DNA from 2 places in the Streptomyces sudanensis genome. Region 2 is predicted to be linked to the other one. Evidence: riboswitches for the same ligand, from Rfam matches in the RefSeq annotation. Region 2 holds a riboswitch; the other holds the start of a gene.
What was found. A riboswitch is a leader RNA that binds a small molecule or an ion and turns the genes downstream of it on or off. The one in region 2 is predicted to bind glycine.

Region 1 (8,640 bases), 4.2 Mb from region 2:
CAGAGCGTCGCCGCGGAGGTCAACCTCTCCGAGACCGCCTTCGCGCACCCGCTCCCGCCCGGCGGCGGCGCGGACTGGGCGCTGCGCTGGTTCACCCCGGCCGCCGAGGTCGACATGTGCGGGCACGCCACGCTGGCCACCGCCCACGTGCTGCACACCGCCGGCCTGGCCGGCGGCCCCGTGCGCTTCGCCGCCCGCTGCGGCGTCCTCACCGCGGACGTCGCCGGGGACGGCACGGTCACGATGGACTTCCCCACCTCCACGCTCACCCCGGTCGATCCGCCGGCGGGGCTCGCCGGGGCGCTCGGCGCGGAGGTCGTCTCGGTCCACGACACCGCCGCCCACGTCGGGGACCTGCTGGTCGAGCTGCGCGACGAGGAGGCCGTACGCGCCCTGGCGCCGGACCTGCGCGCCTTGGCGGGCCTCTGCGAACGGGGCGTCATCGCCACCGCCGCGGCGAAGGACCCCGGGGGCGGCCACGACTTCGTGTCGCGCTGCTTCTTCCCGCGCCTGGGGATCGACGAGGACCCGGTGACGGGCAGCGCGCACACGGCCCTGGCCCCCTTCTGGTCGGCCCGTCTCGGCCGCGCAGAGCTGACCGGGCTGCAGGGCGGCGACCGCACCGGAGTCGTCCGCACCGCGCTGCGAGGCGAGCGGACCCTGCTGACCGGCCGGGCGGTCACCGTCATCGAGGGCGATCTGCGCGTGTGAGGGCCGGCGGGCCGCCCGGCGCCGCCCGCGGACCCGGCCGGGGTCACGCCGTGGGCAGCCACCCCACCCGGCCGGCCAGCAGCGCGTACCCGACGAAGGCCACGACGTCGAGCAGCGCGTGCGCCACGACGAGCGGCCCGACCCGCCCCCACCGCCGGTACAGCAGGACGAACACGACCCCCATCACCAGGTTGCCGACGAACCCGCCGACGCCCTGGTACAGGTGGTACGCACCGCGCAGCATCGAGCTGGCGGCGAGCGCCGCCACCGGCGACCAGCCCAGCTGGCCGAGCCTGCGCAGCAGGTAGCCCACGACGACGACCTCCTCCAGCAGGGAGTTCTGGATCGCCGAGAGGACCAGCACCGGGTACTTCCACCACTCCCCCGGCAGCGCCTCGGGCACCACCGTGAGGTTCGCCCCGACCGCCCGCACCACCAGGTAGAACACCAGCCCGGCGCTGCCGATCCCGGCCGCGAGGAGCGTCCCGCGCCCGAGGTCGGACCAGGGCCTGCGGCGGTCGAGGCCGATCGTGCGCAGCCCGGCGCCCTCACGCAGCAGCAGGTGCGCGACGAGGACGACCGGCACGAGCGCGGTGGCGAGGGAGAACAGCTGCCAGGCGAGGTCGAGCCAGGGGCGGCCCGGCGCGTACGAGCCGTTGAGCGTGGCCGCCTGGTCCTTCAGCCCGCCCGGCTTGGTCAGCGCCCCGACGAAGCTGATCAGCGACGAGACCGCGCTCGCCCCGAGCGACAGGGCGAGCACGATCAGCGTCTCGGACCGCAGGATCCCGCGCGACCCGCCCGCCGGCGGCGCGGCGACCGCGCCCGCCGTCCGTCCCGCGCCTGCCCCCACCCGCGCCTCCCTGTGACTCGGCCCGTCGATCCCGTCGTCCCAGCTTGCCCGACGGCCGCGCGGGGCGCGCGGAGGGGGTCCCCGGCGGGGCCCGGGCGCCCTCGGCGGGTCCGGTGCCCCTACGGCCCCGGAGGGGAGACGGGCCAGGTGTGGACCGGTTCGCCGGCCAGCGACAGCTCCCGGTAGCGGCGTGTCGTGCGGGCCAGTGCCTCCTCCCGGCCCAGACCGGCCTCCTGGGCCCGGTGGAACGTCTCGACCTGCCACGAGGCGCCGTTGAAGCGCCGGCGGCAGCGCTCCTCGATGATGCCGAGGCAGCGGTCGCGGTCGGCGGGCTCGATGCCCCACGCGTCCAGCCCGGCCGCGGCCAGCGGGAGCAGTTCGTCCCGTACCAGCCTCACCGCGGGCACGGCGGCCACACCGCCGCGCCCGGGGCGGGGCCAGCGCAGTTCGGCGTCGATGCCGTGCCTGCAGGCGGTGTCGAAGTTGTCGGAGGCGTCCGCGAAGGGCATCCGCCGCCACACCGGCCGGGGGTCCTCGGCGAGGGCGCGGACGAGCCCGTAGTAGAAGGCGGCGTTGGCGACGACGTCGTCGACGGTGGGGCCGGCGGGCAGGACGCGGTTCTCGACGCGCAGGTGCGGGACGCCGTCCACCACGCCGTACACGGGGCGGTTCCAGCGGTACACGGTGCCGTTGTGCAGGACCAGTTCCCGCAGCGAGGGCACGCCGCCGGTGTCGACGACGCGCAGCGGGTCCTCGTCGCCGCACAGCGGCAGCAGCGCGGGGAAGTAGCGGAGGTTCTCCTCGAACAGGTCGTACGCGGAGTCCACCCACCGCTCGCCGAACCAGGTGCGCGGCCGCACCCCCTGGGCCTGCAACTCGGGTGGGCGGGTGTCCGTGGCCTGCTGGAACAGCGGCGGCCGGGTCTCGCGCCACAGCTCGCGGCCGAAGAGGAACGGCGAGTTGGCGCCGACCGCGATCTGCACCGCGGCGACCGCCTGCGCCGCGTTCCACACGTCGGCGAAGCGCGCCGGGGTGACCTGGAGGTGCAGTTGCACGGAGGTGCAGGCGGCCTCCGGGGTGATGGAGGCCGCGGTGCAGCCGAGCCGCTCCACCCCCTCGATCTCCAGCGTGAAGTCCTCGCCGCGGGCGGCGACGACCTGCTCGTTGAGCAGCGTGTAGCGGTCGACGTCCGAGAGGTTGACGAGGTCCACGTCGCGCTGGGTGAGGGTGGGCAGGATGCCGATCATCACGATGCCCGCGCCCAGTTCCCCGGCCTTGCGGTGGGCGTACGCCAGGCCCGTCCGAAGTTCCTCGGAGAGCTGTGAGAAAACATGCCCGGCGAGCCGGTGCGGGGCGACGTTCACTTCCAGGTTGAACATCCCGAGTTCCGTTTGGAAATCCCCGCTGGAGATGCGCTCCAGAACCTGCGTGTTCATCATGCGGGGAAGCCCGTCGGCGCCCGCGAGATTCAGTTCTATCTCAAGCCCCATCAGGTTTCTGGGGCGGTCGAACCGTTTCTCCGCCAGCAGCCGTTCCAGCGCCTCCAGGCAGTCCCGGAGTTTCCTGCGGTACCTCTGCCGATCGGCCAGGTCGAACCTGACTGCCACGACCTTCTCCCCCATCGAAGCGTCCCTCCTCAAGTGGGCGGCACGCGACGTCGCCGCTCGGTCAGGGACGATGATGCCCCGCCCGGCCGATCCGTAACGCCCTCGCGGCGAGGGCTTCGCCACTAGGCTGGCACGGGCGGGCGCCCGGCACATTCCGGAGGCATGGCGCGGCGGGCTTATACCGCGGGACGGGATGGCGGAAAAAGCCGGGGAGATCCGGCCGTCCACCGGTGGACGGAATTGCAGGCAGCAGCTTCGGGCCCGGGGATGATTCAGCGGAAATTGCTACGAATCCAAGGCGGATTGCAGTCTTGACGGTGCCATGGAAAACGGTTAGCGGAAACACGGCGTGAACAAGTGTCGTATAAACTCCGTCCACGAGGCTGAGACCTGGCGCCCCGGCATGGCGCCCCGGGGTTCCACGGCCCCGTCGCCGGCAGCGCCGTTCCGCACCCACGCACGCCCCACCCTCCTGCCCTCCTGATCGAGAGGCGACCCACCATGCCGCTTCACGTCTCCCAGGCCCCCGTGCCCGCCCTGCACCGCGTTCTCGCGGCCCTCGGCTCCCCCTCCCTCCGCGAGGCCGGCACACCCGCGTTGCGCTCCGTCCAGGTGCCGCTCAGAGCGGAGCTGCCGCTTCCCGTCCACGTCCTCGGCGTCACCGCGCCGACGGGCGCGCCCGCGACCCGGCTCGCGGGGTGGCGGTTCCTGGTCCGCGGCGGGGAGGTGACCCTGGCGGCCGCGGACGTCCTGCGCACGGCGGGAGGCTGGACCTTCTCGCACTTCTCCGAAGGCCCCTACCTCGCCTCCACGGAGCGGGCGCTGCGCCAGGCCGAGGTGTCGGCGTCGCCCTGGCAGCCGCGCCTGCTGTCGGTGCCGGAGCTGTACATGCTGACGCTGTGGCTGCACGGCGATCCGGACGCCGACCCCGCCGAGGGCGCGCCCGACCCGGCGGACGTGCTGATCCCGTTGACCCCCGCGCCGCCCGGGATAGCCGCGCACCGCCCGCACCGCGTCGCGGACCTGATGCCGCGGCTCGCCGTACGGCTCGCGCCGCCGCCGCTGCTCGGCTCGACCGCCTGACGCCGCGCCGCGCGCCGGCGCCCCTTCCGGAAGGCGTACGGCACCACCGCGCGCCCTCTGGCCCGTCCGGGCTAGTCCGCCCTGGCCCTGTCGAACCACCCGGATCGGCAAGGGGGTTGCGCTGAACCACCCACGCGGGTGATAAGGCCTCCAGCGGGCAGAAGCGCGCCGCGAAATCCCTGCGGAAACAGCCGCGTGGGGCAAGACTGGGGACAGACCGACCGAAGGACGGGGGGCGGCCATGGACACCGCGTCGAGCCGCAGAACAGACTCCACACCGCAGCGAAAGAACCCAGCCATGTGCCAGCACCAGTCACCCTGCCCGACCGCAGACTCCCCCGACCGGGAAGCCGCCCGTGTCGTGGCGCACCACCCCGAACAGGGCTGGAGCCTGCTGTGCAACGGCGTCCTGCTCTTCGAGGACACGGGCGAACTGCTGCCGGACGGGCAGGTCATCGCGCCGCACCGGCCCCCGGCCGCGGCGCGGATCGTCAGGGCCGCCTGACCGGCGCCGCACGGCCGCACGGCCGCACGGCCGCAGGGACGGGAACAGCGCGACGGCGCCGGGCCGGTACGGAGGACATCCCCTCCGTACCGGCCCGGCGCCTGTCACCCGTGCCGCCCGTCTCAGGCGTCGTACTCGTCGAGAGGCGGGCAGGAGCAGACGAGGTTGCGGTCGCCGAAGGCCCCGTCGATCCGGCGGACCGGCGGCCAGTACTTGTCCGCGGCCGAGACGCCGGCCGGGAAGACGGCCTCCTCACGGCTGTAGGCGTGGTCCCACTCGCCGCCGAGCGCGGCCGCCGTGTGCGGGGCGTTGCGCAGCGGGTTGTCGTCGGCCGGCCAGGCGCCCGACGCGACCTTCTCGATCTCGCCGCGAATCGCGATCATCGTGTCGCAGAACCGGTCGAGCTCGGTGAGGTCCTCGCTCTCGGTCGGCTCGATCATCAGCGTGCCGGCGACCGGGAACGACATGGTCGGCGCGTGGAAGCCGTAGTCGATCAGGCGCTTGGCGATGTCGTCGACGCTGACGCCGGTCTCCTTCGACAGCGGCCGCAGGTCGATGATGCACTCGTGCGCGACGAGACCGCCCGGGCCGGTGTACAGGACCGGGAAGTGGGGCTCCAGGCGCTTGGCGATGTAGTTCGCCGCGAGGACGGCGACCTGCGTGGCGCGCTTGAGGCCCTCGCCCCCCATGAGCCGTACGTACGCCCAGGAGATCGGCAGGATGCCGGCCGAGCCCCACGGCGCCGCCGAGATCGGGCCCACACCGGTCTCGGGGCCGGCGGTCGGCTGGAGGGGGTGGTTGGGCAGGTACGGGGCGAGGTGGGAGCGGACCGCGACCGGGCCGACGCCGGGGCCGCCGCCGCCGTGCGGGATGCAGAACGTCTTGTGCAGGTTCAGGTGCGACACGTCGCCGCCGAACTTGCCGGGCTTCGCCAGGCCGACGAGCGCGTTGAGGTTGGCGCCGTCGACGTACACCTGGCCGCCGGCCTCGTGGACCTGGGCGCAGATGTCGGCGACGTGCTCCTCGAAGACGCCGTGCGTCGACGGGTAGGTGATCATCAGCACGGCGAGCTCGTCGCGGTACTGCTCGATCTTGGCGCGCAGGTCCGCGACGTCGACCTCGCCGTCGTCGGCGGTCTTGACGACGACGACCTTCATGCCCGCCATGACGGCCGACGCGGCGTTGGTGCCGTGCGCGGAGGACGGGATGAGGCAGACCGTGCGCTGCGCGTCGCCGTTGGCGCGGTGGTAGGCGCGGACGGCGAGGAGGCCCGCGAGCTCGCCCTGCGAGCCGGCGTTGGGCTGGAGGGAGACCTTGTCGTAGCCGGTGACCTCGGCGAGGCGGTCCTCCAGCTCGTGGATGAGCGTGAGGTAGCCCTCGGCCTGCTCCACCGGGGCGAAGGGGTGCATCTGGCCGAACTCGGGCCAGGTGACCGGCTCCATCTCGGTGGTCGCGTTCAGCTTCATCGTGCAGGAGCCGAGCGGGATCATGCCGCGGTCCAGCGCGTAGTCGCGGTCGGCGAGCTTGCGCAGGTAGCGCAGCATCGCGGTCTCCGAACGGTGCGCGTGGAAGACCGGGTGGGCCAGGTACTCGTCGGTGCGCAGCAGCGCCTCCGGCAGCGCGTCGGCGGTCTCGGCGTCCAGCGCCTCGATGTCGCCGCTCACGCCGAAGGCGGCCCAGACGGCGGAGAGCTGCGCGCGGCCGGTGGTCTCGTCGCAGGCGACGGAGACGTGGTCGGCGTCGGCGAGGTGGAGGTTGACGCCGCCCTCCCGGGCCGCGGCGACGACCTCGGCGGCCCTGCCGGGCACCCGTGCGGTGACGGTGTCGAAGAAGGCGTCGTGGACGACCTCGACGCCGCCGGCGCGCAGGCCGGCCGCGAGGACCGCGGCGTATCGGTGGGTGCGCCGGGCGATCCCCTTCAGGCCGTCGGGGCCGTGGTAGACGGCGTACATGCCGGCCATGACGGCGAGGAGCACCTGGGCGGTGCAGATGTTGCTGGTGGCCTTCTCGCGGCGGATGTGCTGCTCGCGGGTCTGGAGGGCGAGGCGGTAGGCCTTGTTGCCGTCGGCGTCGACGGAGACGCCGACGAGGCGGCCGGGGAGGCTGCGGGCGAAGGTGTCGCGGACCGCCATGTAGCCGGCGTGCGGGCCGCCGAAGCCCATCGGGACGCCGAAGCGCTGGGTGGTGCCGACCGCGATGTCCGCGCCGAGCTCGCCGGGCGAGGTGAGCAGGGTCAGCGCGAGCAGGTCGGCGGCGACGGTGACGACGGCGCCCAGTTCGTGGGCGGCGTCGATCAGCGGCTTGATGTCGCGGACGGCGCCGGAGGCCCCGGGGTACTGGACGAGGACGCCGAAGACGCCGCGCTCGGCGATCTCGGCGGGGATGCCCTCGCTCAGGTCGGCGACGACGACCTCGACACCGGTCGGCTCGGCACGGGTCTCGATGACGGCGATCGTCTGCGGCAGGGCGTCCGCGTCGACCAGGAAGACGCCGTTCTTGACCTTGCCGACGCGCCGGGCCAGGGACATGGCCTCGGCGGCCGCGGTGCCCTCGTCGAGGAGGGACGCGCCGGAGGTGGGCAGGCCGGTCAGGTCGGCGACCACGGTCTGGAAGTTGAGCAGGGCCTCCAGGCGGCCCTGCGAGATCTCCGGCTGGTAGGGCGTGTACGCCGTGTACCAGGCCGGGTTCTCCATGACGTTGCGGAGGATGACCGGCGGCGTGAACGTGCCGTAGTAGCCGAGGCCGATCATCGGGGCCAGGACCTGGTTGCGGTCGGCGAGGGAGCGCAGTTCGGCGAGGACCTCGGCCTCGGTGCGGGCCTCGGGCAGGCCGAGCGCCTCGGTGCTCTTGATCACGTCCGGCACCGCGGCCGCCGTGAGCTCGTCGAGCGAGCCGTAGCCGACCTGCGCGAGCATCTTGGCGCACGCCTCGGCGTCGGGGCCGATGTGGCGCTGCTCGAAGGGGGTGCCTCGCTCCAACTGGGAGAGCGGAATGCGGTTGGCGGTCATGTACGGGGGCCTCCTGGTCGTAGCGACCTGCGAGGGGCACCGCGGCGCGGGTGCCCGGACGGCCTCCCCCTCTGTCATCTCGACCTGAGAGCTTCGCCGCGCGCCCCGGCGGGGGCGCGGCTTTCACCGTCGGTGAGGGCGGGTGCCGTCCGACTCCCGCCCTGCTTTCCAGAGTGACCTCGTCCGTGCGGTACGGGGGCCTGAGAGATTCCGGGGAGGATTTGCTCCTTCGGCGCCTCCGAACGGTTTCTCCGGAGGACTCTCCCGCACGGGGTCAGCAGCCGTAGCCAGCCTACCAGCGCGGTTCCAAGCCGTTTCCCCGAGTGGCCGACCTCACCATTGTGCCGTTTCGTGGTGTTCACGGACCACTCCCGACCGACCGGAGGAACGGTGCAGAGCGACATCGACCCGCGCAGCCTGATCGGGCGCAGGGCGTTCGACCGCGACGGCCACAGGATCGGCACGGTGGACGAGGTCTACCTGGACGACGTGACGGGCGTCCCCGGGTGGGCGGCCGTGCGGACGGGCCTCTTCGGCCGCGACGCGTTCGTCCCCCTGCGGCCGAGCGAGTTCGTCGAGGGCGACCTGCGCGTCCCGTACGAGAAGGCCCTGGTCAAGCAGGCCCCGGGCCTCGGGGTGGGCCGGCGCCTCTCGCCGGAGCAGGAACTCCTGCTGTACCGGCACTACGGTCTGGCCCTGCCGTCCGCGCCCTCCTCCGGCAAGGGGGCCGACGCGCCGGCGGGCGGCGGCTGACACCCGCCCGGCACCAGCGGCAGCGGGCCGGACGGCGCCAGCTCCGGATCGTCCGTCCGGAACGTCCGCACCCTGCCGGGCGCCGACCCGGGCTCCTCGAACCGCACGGTGACCCGGCCGAGT
Region 2 (14,403 bases):
TTGAGCGCCTTCGGCGAGTGGATCGCCAGCGCCTGGAGGGAGAAGCCGCCCGGCAGGTTGGCGGAGGGCTCGTGGACCTCGATGACGGCCGTCTGGGGGTCCTTCGCGGTGCAGGACTTGTAGTTGGCCTTGGGGGCCTCCTTGTCCTCGTTCTTCGCGAAGCCGCCCATGATGGACTGCCAGTAGTAGGAGACCGCGCTGGACTGGTAGGTGCCCGTCCAGTTGAACCAGTGGTCGTAGTTGGCGCAGACGGCGGCGGCGTTGAACGCCTCGCCGTCGTGGAACTTCACTCCCTTGCGGAGGTTGAACGTCCACACCTTGCCCGACGGGTCGCTGGACCACTTCTCGGCCAGGCCGCCGACGAGCTTGCTGCCGCCGGGCTCGTGCTCCAGCAGCGCCTCGAAGGCCTGCCGCGTGACGCGGAACGTTTCGCCGTCGCTGGCGAGGGCAGGGTCGAGGGAGCTCGGGTCGCCGGCGCCGGCGAACACGAACGTGTCCTTGCCGCCGTCCTTGCCGTTGCTGTCCTTGCCGCGTTCGCTGGCGCAGCCCGTAGCGATCATTCCGACGGCGAGCGCCGCGGTGACCGCCCGGACCGCACGGGACTGGGAAATTCGCATGGGCCACCCCTGGTTTGGCCTAGTGAGCGAGGTCTTGACCGGCCGAACACTACCTACGGGTTGCACCGTGGAGAACAGTCCGGATACCGGTGATACCTAGTCGAGACCCGGACGGTCACCAAATCGCCCCCATCCCGGACAAGCCTCCCGCCGGGCCCGGCCGGCCGCCGTGCGGCGGGCCGGGCGGGAAGCGCCCGACGGGAGGTCAGCCCTGCTGCGGGTAGCCGTAGGCGGCGGGTCCGGGCCGGGGCGCGAGGTGGGCCTCGCGGTCGTAGAAGGGGCGGGCGTTGGCGCGCAGCCACAGCGCGACCGGATCGTGCCCGTCGGACATGGCGACCGTCGACACGGGCAGCCCGTCGGGGACGGCCGCGACGGACTGCCGCATCATCGCGCGGACCGTCTCGACGGACGCGTGGTCCGTGTCGTAGAGGTCGAGGCCGATGGCGAGGTACGGGCCGCCCAGGGACGGCTGCACCCAGGCGCGGCGCAGGGAGCGCACGGCGGGGGTGCGGTGGGCGTTCTGGGTGAGCAGGCCGTAGAACTGCGGCAGCTCGACGGCGGGCTCGGAGAGCCGCAGCGGACCGGCCGGCATGCGGTCCAGGCCGGTCGCGATCCGGCGCAGGTCGGCCCAGGGGACGCCGACGCCCCCGCCGGGGGCGTGCGGGTTGAGCCAGACGCCCCACCGGTCGGGGTAGAGGGCGCGGGCCACGTCGCGGACGGCGGCGACCTCGTGGGCACGGCTCCAGCCGGAGACCGCGAGCTCCCGGGCGGAGGTGACGCAGGGGGCGTAACCGAGGCCGTCGACCTGCATGTTCCCGTACTGGGCGTCGGGGGATCCGGCCTGGCCGTGCCAGAGCAGCATCCACACCTGCCCCTCGGCGAGGGCGTGGAGCAGCGCCTCGTACGCGTCGTAACGCCCGGGGGCGACCTGCCGGAGCATGTCCTCGACCTTCCCCGAAGGTCCCGGCTCCGCCCGGCCGGAGGAGGCCCCGCCGCCCGCCGCCGTGCCTGATGCGCTCACCCGATCCCGCCCCTCGTTCGCAGACTTCCGGTCCAGCTTAAGGGGGCGCCCGGTCAGGAGCCGCGCTCGCGGCGGTAGAAGGGGCGCACCTTTCGGAGCATCCAGTCGCCGACGGGGTCGTGGGCGATGTCGAGGAGGACCAGGTTGACCGGCCAGGGCACGGGGACGGCGCCCAGGGCGCGGCCGAGGGCGTCGAGGGGGGCCGTGCGGTCGGCGGTCTCCGGGGAGAGGAGCTGCACGCCGACGAAGAGGGCGGGGGGATCGCCCTCGACGCTGGCGAGGGCGCGCCGGGCGGTGAGCACCGCCCCGGTCGCCTCGAACTCGGCGCCCGCGGCGGAGAGGAAGCCGACGGGGTCGTCCTGCCAGTCGGGTTCGAACAGCCGGACGCGCGCCCCGGACGCGGGCCCGTCGAGGGGGCCGCGTCCGACGCGGCACAGCTCGGCGACGGCGGGCGGCGGGAGGGGCGCCCCGACGGTGCCGCCGGGGTTGAGGACGAGGCCGAGCTGCGGCGGCAGTCCGCGGGCGAACTCGACGGCCGGGGCGACGGCGTACGCCATGTGTCCGCCGGCGCAGGCGCGGAACTGGCTCTCGGAGGTGAACACCGGCACGTACGGCAGGCCGTCCAGCTCCAGCGTGGGGAGGTCGAGACCGGGCGCCCCGGGGCCGGCGCTCTCGGGGGAGCCGCCCTCGGGCAGGGGCACCCAGACCGGGCTGCGGCCCAGGACCTCGACGATGCGGGCACCGGCGGCGCCCTGGCCCACGGAGGCGGACAGGACCTCCTCCAGTTCGTTGGACGGCCATGCGGCGTCGACTGCGGCGGGTGCGGTGTCCACGGTGTCCCTGCGTCCTTCCCGGTCGTCCGGTGCCTGCCTCGGCACCCTAGCGCGCGGGGCGCGGGGCGCGGGGCGCCGGATCAGCGGAAGCGGACCCGGGTCAGGGCCGCGGCCGCCGCGCGGTCGAGGAGGAGGGCGGAGCCGCAGCCGGCAGGCAGGACGCCCCGCTCGGCGTCGCGGACGAGCCGGCCGACAGCCCTGCGGTGCCGGGCGAAGGCGTAGGAGGAGACGCCCCTCCCCCGCTCCCGCTGGCCCTCGCGGGCGGTGTCGGGGTCGACGTCGAGGAGCACCAGGTGCAGCGTGCCGCCCCGGCGGCGGGCCTCGCGGGCGAGCCAGCGGCGCACCCAGGACTGGGTGCCGCAGTCGTGGACGACGACGCCCCGGCCGGCGCGCAGCCGGGCCCGCAGGCCGGCGTAGTGGGCGGCGCGGACCAGGGGCCGGTAGGCGGCGTACGGCAGGAGGTGCGGCATGCGACTCTCCCAGCGGTCGCGGGCGTCCTGGGAGTCGACGGCGCGGTCGGGGGCGATCCGCCGGATGAGGGTGGACTTGCCGCTGCCGGGCAGTCCGGAGACGACGACCACGTCGGCCTCGGCGAAGGCCAGCTCGCACGGGACGCGCCCGCCGCGCCCCCTGAGGTCCCGGAGGACCGGGACGGCGGCCGTGCGGGCGGGCAGCGCCGGAGGCACCCCCGCGGTCGTGGCGTACGCGCCGGACCGCTGCGACATGATGGCCCTCCCGAGCTCGGCTCCCCCACAGCCTGCCCGAGAAGTGTAAAGAAACAGTAATAGGGTAGGGGCGATTCGCCGACAAGCCGAGGGTTTGCCGATCCGGGCCCTCGTGCGATGATGTGCGCGCCGACAACCGCATACAGGCCGCTCGAATCCGTGCGGGAGAGTTCCGGGCCGGCGACGGCCCGGGCGCCGAAGGAGCAAGTTCCTCCCTTGAATCTCTCAGGCCCCGCACCGCACGGATGAGGCAGATCTGAAAAGCGAGCCGTTCCCCGTACCGCCGGGGCGCCGCTCCACCCAAGGTGCAAGCCGCGCTCCCGGCCGGGGTCGCGGCGAACCTCTCAGGTTCCGATGACAGATGGGGAGGATCGTCCTCGCCATTCATGCCCCGGACCTGGGAGCCCTTTCATGAGCACTTCCCCCCGCCGCACGGCCCTCGATGCGCTGCATCGTTCGCTGGGCGCGACCATGACCGACTTCGCCGGCTGGGACATGCCGCTGCGGTACGGCAGCGAGCGCGACGAGCACACCGCCGTGCGCACCAGGGCCGGCCTGTTCGACCTCTCCCACATGGGTGAGATCACCGTCACCGGCGCGCAGGCCGCCGACCTCCTCGACCGCGCCCTGGTCGGCAACATCGGCGGCGTCGGCGTGGGCCGCGCCCGCTACACGATGATCTGCCGCGAGGACGGCGGCATCCTCGACGACCTGATCGTGTACCGGCTCGCCGAGCAGGAGTACATGGTCGTCGCCAACGCCTCCAACGCCCAGGTGGTGCTGGACGCGCTGACCGAGCGCGCCGCCGGCTTCGACGCCGAGGTCCGCGACGACCGCGACGCGTACGCGCTGATCGCCGTCCAGGGCCCCGAGTCGCCCGGCATCCTGAAGTCGCTCACCGACGCCGACCTGGACGGCCTGAAGTACTACGCGGGCCTGCCCGGCACGGTCGCCGGCGTCCCGGCGCTGATCGCCCGCACGGGCTACACCGGCGAGGACGGCTTCGAGCTGTTCACCGCGCCGGAGCACGCCGAGACCCTGTGGAAGGCGCTGACCGAGGCGGGCGAGGGCGCCGGGCTGATCCCGTGCGGCCTGTCCTGCCGGGACACGCTCCGCCTGGAGGCCGGCATGCCGCTGTACGGGCACGAGCTGACGACCGACCTGACCCCCTTCGACGCGGGCCTGGGCCGGGTCGTGAAGTTCGAGAAGGCCGGCGACTTCGTGGGCCGCGCCGCGCTGGAGGAGGCCGCCGCCCGCGCCGAGACCGCGCCGCCGCGCAAGCTGGTCGGCCTGGTCGCCGAGGGCCGCCGCGTGCCGCGCGCCGGGATGCCCGTGGTCGCCGGCGGCCGGGTGGTCGGCGAGGTCACCTCGGGCGCCCCGTCGCCGACGCTGGGCAAGCCGATCGCCATGGCCTACGTGGACGCCGAGTACGCCGCTCCGGGCACGCCGGGCGTGGGCGTCGACATCCGCGGTACCCACGAGCCGTACGAGGTCGTGGCGCTGCCGTTCTACAAGCGGCAGAAGTGACACGCTCGCCGGTGCCGCCCCCGCGGCGCCGGGCCTGACCCCGTACCCCCCTCCCCGTTCACCACCACCCACGCCCGTACAGGAGAATCCAGACCATGAGCAACCCCCAGCAGCTGCGCTACAGCAAGGAACACGAGTGGCTGTCGCCCGCCGAGGACGGCGTCGCGACGATCGGCATCACGGAGCACGCGGCGAACGCCCTGGGCGACGTCGTGTACGTCCAGCTCCCGGAGGTGGGCGACACCGTCACCGCGGGCGAGACCTGCGGCGAGTTGGAGTCCACCAAGTCCGTCAGCGACCTGTACTCGCCGGTCAGCGGCGAGGTCGTCGAGGCGAACCAGGAGGTCGTGGACGACCCCTCGCTGGTGAACAGCGCGCCGTTCGAGGGCGGCTGGCTGTTCAAGGTCCGCGTCACCGAGGAGCCGGACGACCTGCTCTCCGCCGACGAGTACACCGAGTTCGCCGGCTGACCCGTCCGACACCCACACCCGTAGGGACCGCGTGATGTCGCTTCTGAACACCCCCCTCCACGAGCTGGACCCGGATGTCGCCGCCGCCGTCGACGCCGAGCTCCGCCGCCAGCAGAACACCCTGGAGATGATCGCCTCGGAGAACTTCGCTCCGGTCGCGGTCATGGAGGCCCAGGGTTCCGTCCTCACCAACAAGTACGCCGAGGGCTACCCCGGCCGCCGCTACTACGGCGGCTGCGAGCACGTCGACGTGGTCGAGCAGATCGCCATCGACCGCATCAAGGAGCTGTTCGGCGCCGAGCACGCCAACGTGCAGCCGCACTCCGGCGCGCAGGCCAACGCCGCGGCGATGTTCGCCCTGCTCAAGCCGGGTGACACGATCATGGGTCTGAACCTCGCCCACGGCGGGCACCTGACCCACGGCATGAAGATCAACTTCTCCGGCAAGCTGTACAACGTGGTCGCGTACCACGTGGACGACGCGACGGGCCAGGTCGACATGGCCGAGGTCGAGCGCCTCGCCAAGGAGGCCAAGCCGAAGCTGATCATCGCCGGCTGGTCGGCGTACCCGCGCCAGCTCGACTTCGCGGCGTTCCGCCGGATCGCCGACGAGGTCGGCGCGTACCTGATGGTCGACATGGCCCACTTCGCGGGCCTGGTCGCGGCCGGGCTCCACCCGAACCCGGTGCCGCACGCCCACGTGGTCACCACGACCACGCACAAGACGCTGGGCGGCCCGCGCGGCGGTGTCATCCTGTCGACCGCCGAGCTCGCCAAGAAGATCAACTCCTCGGTCTTCCCCGGCCAGCAGGGCGGCCCGCTGGAGCACGTCATCGCGGCCAAGGCGGTCTCCTTCAAGGTCGCGGCGAGCGAGGAGTTCAAGGAGCGCCAGCAGCGCACCCTGGACGGCGCGAGGATCATCGCGGAGCGCCTGGTCCGGGCCGACGTGGCCGAGGCGGGCGTCTCCGTCCTGTCCGGCGGCACGGACGTGCACCTCGTCCTGGTCGACCTGCGCAACAGCGAGCTCGACGGCCAGCAGGCCGAGGACCGCCTCCACGAGATCGGCATCACGGTCAACCGGAACGCCATCCCGAACGACCCGCGCCCCCCGATGGTCACGTCGGGCCTGCGCATCGGCACCCCGGCGCTGGCCACCCGCGGCTTCCAGGCCGAGGACTTCTCCGAGGTCGCCGACGTCATCGCCGAGGCGCTGAAGCCGTCGTACGACGCGGAGGCGCTGAAGGCCCGGGTCACGGCTCTCGCCGCCAGGCACCCGCTCTACCCCGGCCTGTAGGAGTGTCCGGCGCCCCGGCGCCGGGTACCCGACAGACCGCACCGCGGGGCATCGCGCACACTGGGGACAGTGGGTGCGGTGCCCCGTGCCGTGCGCACCCCACCACCCAGCCCCTCCCTGCACCACCCCCGCGGCAGACGGCGGCGTCCACCACCCCAAGGAGTACTCCCGTGGCCATCTCGGTCTTCGACCTGTTCTCGATCGGCATCGGCCCGTCCAGCTCCCACACCGTCGGCCCCATGCGGGCGGCCCGGATGTTCGTGCACCGCCTGAAGAACGACGGCCTGCTCGCCCCCACGGCCTCGGTGCGCTGCGAGCTGTACGGCTCGCTGGGCGCCACCGGCCACGGCCACGGCACCCCCAAGGCCGTCCTGCTGGGCCTGGAGGGCAGCTCGCCCCGGACCGTCGACGTGGAGAGCGCCGACGAGCAGGTCGAGCGGATCAAGGAGAGCGGGCGGATCAACCTGCTCGGCGCCCACGAGATCGGCTTCGACTTCGACGCCGACCTGGTCCTGCACCGCCGCAAGGCGCTCCCGTACCACGCCAACGGCATGACCCTGTGGGCGTACGACGCCGAGGGCGCGACGCTGCTGGAGAAGACGTACTACTCGGTCGGCGGCGGGTTCGTCGTCGACGAGGACGCCGTGGGCGCGGACCGGATCAAGCTCGACGACACCGTCCTGAAGTACCCGTTCCGCACGGGCGACGAGCTGCTGCGCCTCACCCGCGAGACCGGCCTGTCGATCTCCGCGCTGATGCTGGAGAACGAGAAGGCCTGGCGCACGGAGGACGAGATCCGCGCCGGCCTGCTGGAGATCTGGCGCGTCATGCGGGAGTGCGTCGACCGCGGCATGTCGCGCGAGGGCATCCTGCCGGGCGGCCTGAAGGTCCGCCGCCGCGCCGCGACTACCGCCCGCAAGCTGCGCTCCGAGGGCGACGCCCAGGCCCTCTCCATGGAGTGGATCACCCTGTACGCGATGGCGGTCAACGAGGAGAACGCCGCCGGCGGCCGGGTCGTCACCGCCCCGACGAACGGCGCCGCCGGCATCATCCCGGCGGTGCTGCACTACTACGTGAACTTCGTGCCGGGCGCCGACGAGGAGGGCGTCGTCCGCTTCCTCCTCGCGGCGGGCGCGATCGGCATGCTGTTCAAGGAGAACGCCTCCATCTCCGGTGCCGAGGTCGGCTGCCAGGGCGAGGTCGGCTCGGCCTGCTCGATGGCGGCGGGCGCCCTCGCCGAGGTCCTGGGCGGCTCCCCCGAGCAGGTGGAGAACGCCGCCGAGATCGGCATGGAGCACAACCTGGGCCTGACCTGCGACCCGGTCGGCGGCCTGGTCCAGATCCCGTGCATCGAGCGCAACGGCATGGCCGCCGTGAAGGCCGTGACGGCGGCCCGGATGGCGATGCGGGGCGACGGCAGCCACAAGGTCTCCCTGGACAAGGTCATCAAGACGATGAAGGAGACCGGCGCGGACATGTCGGTCAAGTACAAGGAGACCGCCCGCGGCGGCCTCGCGGTGAACATCATCGAGTGCTGAGCGGACGGTGCCGGGGCGTTCTGGTCCCGGCGCCACGGGGCCGGGACGGGGCCGGGGCCGAAGCCGCCCCGCCCTCCCACCGGCTCCCGTCCGGCTCCGCGCACGCCCGGGGGGCGTCACCCGTGACAACCGCGACGGTGACGCCCCCCGGGGCGTGCGGGGCGGCTCAGGCCCCGGTGAGGCGCGCCCGGAACTCGTCCCAGCTCAGCTTGCCGTCGGCGTTGCCGTCCTGGGCGTTGATGACCGCCTGGGCGACCGTCTCGGTGACGTGGAAGTCGCCGAGCTGCGCCATGACGCTCTTGTACTCCGCGGCCGTGATGAACCCGTCGCCGTCCACGTCGTAACGGTCGAAAGCCTTGCGCGCGGCCTCGATGTCCGCCATCGCTCCACCCCTTCGTATGTCTGTGCTACGGCGGCAAGGGTAGCGGCAGGGGCGGCGGCCGGACGCGGCGGGCCGCGGGTGGGGGGCGCCCCTGCCGCGACCGGACCACCCGGGACGCCGTCCGGACCGGGGGCGGCCCGGACGGGGGGTCGGACGGGAGGTTCGGCAGGCGGTTTCGGCTCAGCGCCCCGCCGACTTCGCGGATCGTCGGCCTGGTCGGCCCGGAAGCACCCGGCACTCCGAAAGCACTCGACTGACCCCGTAGTCACTCGCGGTTTTCCAGGCGAGTGCCCCATGTCACCTTCGAATCCTCAAGCAAATGTCGGCTTTGATTGACTATGTAGCCGCCTGGGCGTTTGGCGGCGAGGGCCGTGTCTGCCATAGTCGAGTCGTACGACTCCCTTGACCCGGGCCAGGTCGTCGTCGGCGCCACCGGACACACCCCTGTTCCCGTCTGCGGCGCCCCGTCCGGAAGCCCCCGCCGCGCCCCACGACGGTGCGCAGGGGGCTTCCGCGCGTTCAGCGGTCGACGACCCTCAGTTCGAACCAGCAGCTCTTGCCGCGCGGCAGGAGGTCGACGCCCCAGCGCTCCGAGAGCTCGTCGACGACGCGCAGTCCCCGCCCTCCGACGTCGGTGCCCCGCGCGGGCATGAGGCAGGGCAGGCCGCGCGACGGATCGCGCACCTCCACCCGGATCCGGCCACCGCGGAGGCGGTACATGCGCAGACCCACCTCGCGGGCGCCCGTGTGCAGTACGGCGTTGGCGACGAGTTCGGAGACGAGCAGGACCGCGTCCTCGGCGGCCTGCGGGCCGAGCGACCAGACGCGCAGGACCACGCACCGGGTGAGCCGGCGGGCGATCGCGGCGGACTCGGGGCGGGACGGCAGCCGCACCTCGCCCGCGCTCGGATCGCCGTACCGCTCAAGGGCCTTGAGGGCCTGCCCGTCGTCCGCGGAGGGCGCCCGCCTCGCCCCGGTGGCACCGCCGCACTGCCACGGTCGCTCCACACCATCAAGCCCCGCCATGCCCTCCATCATGGCCGTCCGACGGGGCCCGCGGAGCGGTTCCGCGGGATTCGGGGCGGCGGAAGCGGTGCTCCCGCGGCCCGCGAACGGCATATGACACCAGCACAGGACAACGACTGTACCTGCGCCGACCTGCGAGGACGCGCGGCGCCGACCGGGTGGCGGAGATGGCCGACCCGTGTCGTCCCGGCGGTTCCCCGAGGGGCCCCAAACCACTCGTACGGTGGAACCGCCGGCGACTCCTCCTCGACCTCGGGCCGGAACGCCACCCGGGCGGCCCGGGCGGCCTGGACAGCCCGGGCGGCCCGCGATCAGAGGAACTTGGCCTTGCCGGGGCCCTCCTCGACGAAGCTGCGCATGCCGCGCTCCCGGTCCTCGGTGGCGAACAGGCCCGCGAACCAGTTGCGTTCGACGGCCAGGCCGGTGTCGATGTCCGTCTCCAGGCCCACGTCCACCGACTCCTTGGCGGCGCGCAGGGCGAGCGCCGGGCCCTGCGCGAGCTTCGCCGCCCAGGCGTGCGCCTGCTCGTACACCTCGGCGGCGGGGACGACCCGGTCGACCAGGCCGATCGCCAGGGCCTCGTCGGCCCTGACGTGGCGGCCGGTGAAGATGAGGTCCTTGGCCTTGGAGGGGCCGACGAGGCGGGCGAGCCGCTGGGTGCCGCCCGCGCCGGGGATCAGGCCGAGCAGGATCTCGGGCTGGCCCAGCTTCGCGTTGTCGGCGGCGATGCGGAAGTCGGCGCACAGCGCCAGCTCGCAGCCGCCGCCCAGCGCGTAGCCGGTGACCGCGGCGACCACGGGCTTGGGGATGCGGGCGACGGCGGTGAAGGAGTCCTGCAGGGCCTTGCCGCGCAGCACCATGGCCGTGTGGTCCATGTCCTGCATCTCCTTGATGTCCGCCCCGGCGGCGAACACCTTCTCGCCGCCGTAGAGGACGACGGCGCGGACGTCGTCGCGGCCCGCGGCCTCCTCGGCGAGTTCCTTGAGCCGGTCCTGGGTGGCGACGTCCAACGCGTTCATCGGGGGGCGGTCCAGGCGGATGGTGCCCACGCCCGCGGAAACTTCGAGAGTCACTGTCATACGGGGCAGGTTAGCCGCCGTTAACGCCGCGGGGACCGGTGCGGTTCGTCACAGCACCGGTCCCCGCGGGCGGGTCCGCCGCCGGGTCAGGCGACCCACTCCGACCAGGGCATGTTCCAGCCGTTGAGACCGTTCTCCGGCTGGATCTGCTTGTCCTCGGAGTTCTTCACGACGATCACGTCGCCGATGATCGAGTTGTCGTAGAACCAGGCGGCGGGCATCGAGCCGTCGTGCGCGCCGCGCACGTCGCGCAGGCCGATGCAGCCGTGGCTGACGTTCTTCGAGCCGAAGGTCCCCGGCGACGCCCAGTAGTTGCCGTGGACGAAAGTGCCGGAGGTGGACAGGCGCATCGCGTGCGGCACGTCCTTGATGTCGTACTCGCCGCCGAAGCCGACGGTCGCGCCGTTCATCCGGGTCACCTTGTACTTCTCGCTGATGACCATCTGGCCGTTGTACGTGGTGGTGGACGGGGCGCCCGCGGTGATCGGGATCGTCCTGATCGTCTTGCCGTCGCGGACGACCGTCATGGTCTTGGCGCTCGCGTCGGCGGTGGAGACCTGGCTGCGGCCGATGGTGAAGCTGAACTTCTTGCTCTGCTTGCCGTAGACCCCGGGGCGGCCCTCGACGCCGTCCAGGTCGAGCTGGACGGTCACCCGGGTGCCGGGCGCCCAGTACTTCTCCGGGCGGAAGTCGAGCCGGTCGTTGCCGAACCAGTGGCCCTCGATCCGCACGGCCGGCACGGCGGTCACCTTCACGGCGGCCTCGACGGCCTCCGGGTTGGTGATGCCCCGGCTGAAGTTGATGGACACGGGCATGCCGACGCCGACGGTCTGGCCGTCCTCCGGCGTGTAGTGGCCGATGAAGGTGTTCTTCGGGGCGAGCGTGGTGAACGTGGTGTCCCTGGCGGACTCGCGGCCCTCCGCGTCCTCGGCGACCGCGTGCACCTTGTACCGGGTGGCCCCCGCGAGGTGCCTGACCGGCTGCCAGCTCGTGGCGTCCTTGGACAGGGCGCCCTCGACGGGCCGGCCCTTGGGGTCGGTGACGGTGACCGTGGTCAGCCTGCCGTTCCGCGCGGTGACCTTCAGCGCGCCGCTGGTGGCGACCGCGTCGGCGCCGTCCTTCGGCGCCACGGCGACCACGGCCCGCGAGGCGGCGTTCCCCGCCTGCCCCGAGCCGTTCCCGCCCGGCGCGCCGCCCTTCCCCGCGTCCGCCGGGTCCCCGCCTCCGCACGCGGTGACGAGCAACAACAGCATTCCGGCGACGGCGGCCAGCGGCCCTGTGCCCCGGCCGCGCCGGCTCCGCGGCGCGCCTCCGGCCGACGCCCCCGATATCGGCTGCCCCTTCACGATGAACTCTCCCCTCGCACGGCCCGGCACCGCCACGGCCTGCACCCCCGCGTGCTGCACTCGCACGCACCGCGTCAGATAATCACACTGCTCGTGCCGCCAAGACCGCCGGACTGTCACCGTTCGGTCCCAACTCCTCCCCATGACGTCCCTTTGGGCCCGGACACTTCCCCGCCCCGGCCCGCCGCCGGGGGCGCGTCCGGGCGGCGCCCGTACGGGCGTGCGCGCGACGGCCCATGTTGGGACCGGTCCGGCCCGGGCAGAACACGGGGAGGACCGGAGCGGGGCCGTCGTGGGCCCCCGCCCGGTCGCCGTACGGACGGCGGGAGGCCGGCGGATGTCGAGCGCAGCCGAACAGAGCCCAGCCCAGGACGCGGCGCCGGAGGTGCCGGACGCCTCCCGCGGGGCGCACCGCGCGGAGCCCGGCGGGCCGCGCCGCGGCGCGCGGGCGGTCACCCACACCGGCCCCGGGGCCGGCGGGGCCCCCTCGGCGCCGGCCCCGGGGCCCGTCTGGCCGGGGTCGTCCACGCCGCTGGGCGCCCGCTTCCGGGCCGGCCCCGACGGGGTGGCCGGCACCAACTTCGCGCTGTGGGCGGGCGGTGCCGAGGCCGTCGAGGTGTGCCTGTTCGCGCCGGACGGCACGGAGACGCGGGTGGGGCTGACGGAGCTGACGCACGAGATCTGGCACGGCTTCGTACCGGGCGTGCTGCCGGGCCGTCGCTACGGGTACCGGGTCCACGGCCGGTGGGACCCGTGGACCGGCGCCCGCTGGAACCCGGCGAAGCTGCTCCTCGACCCGTACGCCCGCGCGGTGGACGGCGACTTCGGCGCGCTGCCGCCGGAGGTGTACGGGCACGTGCGGGACTGGCCGGACCAGCACGTCGCGGACACCGTGCGCGACGACCGCGACTCGGCGCCGTACGTGCCGAAGGGCGTCGTGGTCCACGACGACGCGCCCGGCGACGAGTGGGCCGACGACCGCAGGCCCAAGACGCCCTGGGCGGACTCCGTCATCTACGAGCTCCACGTGCGGGGCTTCACCATGCGCCACCCCGGCGTCCCCGAGGAGCTGCGCGGCACCTACGCGGGCCTCGCGCACCCGGCGGCGGTGGAGCACCTCGTGCGGCTCGGCGTGACGGCGGTGGAGCTGCTGCCGGTGCACCAGTTCGCGCACGAGGACCACCTGCTGCGGCGCGGGCTGCGCAACCACTGGGGCTACAACTCCATCGGCTACTTCGCGCCCCACGCTGCGTACGCGGCGACCGGGACGGGCGGGCAGCAGGTCGGGGAGTTCCGGCGGATGGTGCGCGCCCTGCACGAGGCCGGCATCGAGGTGATCCTCGACGTGGTCTACAACCACACGGCGGAGGCCGGCGAGCTGGGACCCATGCTGTCGCTGCGCGGGATCGACAACCGGGGCTACTACCGGCTCCAGGCGGACGCCCGCCGGTACGCCGACTACACCGGGTGCGGCAACACGCTGCACGTCGTACAGCCGCAGGTACTGCGGCTCATCACCGACTCGCTGCGCTACTGGGTCACCGAGATGGGCGTGGACGGCTTCCGCTTCGACCTGGCGGCGGCGCTGGCCCGGTCGATGCACGACGTGGACATGCTCTCCCCGTTCCTGGCGGTGATCGCGCAGGACCCGGTGCTGCGGCGGGTGAAGCTGATCGCCGAGCCCTGGGACGTGGGCGGCGGCTACCGGGTGGGCGGCTTCCCGCCGCTGTGGACGGAGTGGAACGACCGGTACCGGAACGCGGTGCGGGACTTCTGGCGCGGCGCCCTGCCCGACGTGCGGGACCTGGGGTACCGGCTGTCGGGTTCGAGCGACCTGTACGCCTGGGGCGGGCGCCGCCCGTACGCCTCGGTCAACTTCGTCACCGCGCACGACGGCTTCACGCTGCGGGACCTCGTGTCGTACGGGCACAAGCACAACGAGGCCAACGGCGAGGACAACCGGGACGGCACGGACGACAACCGGTCCTGGAACTGCGGCGCCGAGGGCGAGACCGGCGACGAGGCGGTGAACGCGCTGCGCCGCCGCCAGATCCGCAACCTGCTGACCACGCTGCTGCTGTCCACGGGCGTGCCGATGCTCGTCGCGGGCGACGAGATGGGCCGTACGCAGGGCGGCAACAACAACGCCTACTGCCAGGACAACGAGACCGGCTGGGTGGACTGGTCGCTGCCGGACGAGCCGTGGGCGCGGGAGCTGCTCGCGCTGACCCGGAGGCTGCTGGCGCTGCGCCGGGCGCATCCGGTGCTGCGGCGCCGGGCGTTCTTCTCGGGCCGCCCGCAGCGCCCCGACGGGCTGCGGGACCTGGCGTGGTTCACGGCTCAGGCGGCGGAGATGACGGAGGGCGACTGGTACGCGCCGTCCCCGACGATCGCCTTCTACCTGTCGGGGCGGGACATCCCGGGACGCGACGAGCGCGGCCGGGCGGTCGTGGACGACAGCTTCCTGGTGGTCCTCCACGCGGGTGACGGGCCGATCGCGCACCGGCTGCCGGGGCCGCCGTGGGCGGAGGAGTACGAGCTGGTC

Region 1: linked by a shared signal. The riboswitch ahead of gcvP (aminomethyl-transferring glycine dehydrogenase) and the one ahead of gcvT (glycine cleavage system aminomethyltransferase GcvT) in region 2 are both predicted to bind glycine.

Annotation. Positions count from the first base shown of each region.
Region 1 is NZ_CP095474.1:4,675,033-4,683,672, reverse strand. It holds gene MW084_RS21695 (PhzF family phenazine biosynthesis protein) at 1-711, shown strand, start outside; gene MW084_RS21690 (CPBP family intramembrane glutamic endopeptidase) at 755-1,561, opposite strand; gene MW084_RS21685 (glutamate-cysteine ligase family protein) at 1,681-3,183, opposite strand; gene MW084_RS21680 (hypothetical protein) at 3,670-4,251, shown strand; gene MW084_RS21675 (DUF5999 family protein) at 4,550-4,756, shown strand; gene gcvP (aminomethyl-transferring glycine dehydrogenase) at 4,879-7,764, opposite strand; glycine riboswitch at 7,829-7,941, opposite strand; glycine riboswitch at 7,943-8,041, opposite strand; gene MW084_RS21665 (PRC-barrel domain-containing protein) at 8,155-8,517, shown strand; partial or broken gene MW084_RS21660 (DNA polymerase IV) at 8,448-8,640, opposite strand, start outside.
Region 2 is NZ_CP095474.1:441,569-455,971, forward strand. It holds gene MW084_RS01885 (ABC transporter substrate-binding protein) at 1-617, opposite strand, end outside; gene MW084_RS01890 (enhanced serine sensitivity protein SseB C-terminal domain-containing protein) at 823-1,638, opposite strand; gene MW084_RS01895 (enhanced serine sensitivity protein SseB) at 1,692-2,471, opposite strand; gene MW084_RS01900 (AAA family ATPase) at 2,552-3,196, opposite strand; glycine riboswitch at 3,349-3,446, shown strand; gene gcvT (glycine cleavage system aminomethyltransferase GcvT) at 3,608-4,723, shown strand; gene gcvH (glycine cleavage system protein GcvH) at 4,819-5,193, shown strand; gene glyA (serine hydroxymethyltransferase) at 5,228-6,487, shown strand; gene MW084_RS01920 (L-serine ammonia-lyase) at 6,658-8,025, shown strand; gene MW084_RS01925 (EF-hand domain-containing protein) at 8,192-8,407, opposite strand; gene MW084_RS01930 (ATP-binding protein) at 8,927-9,445, opposite strand; gene MW084_RS01935 (enoyl-CoA hydratase/isomerase family protein) at 9,745-10,512, opposite strand; gene MW084_RS01940 (L,D-transpeptidase) at 10,599-11,858, opposite strand; gene glgX (glycogen debranching protein GlgX) at 12,196-14,403, shown strand, end outside.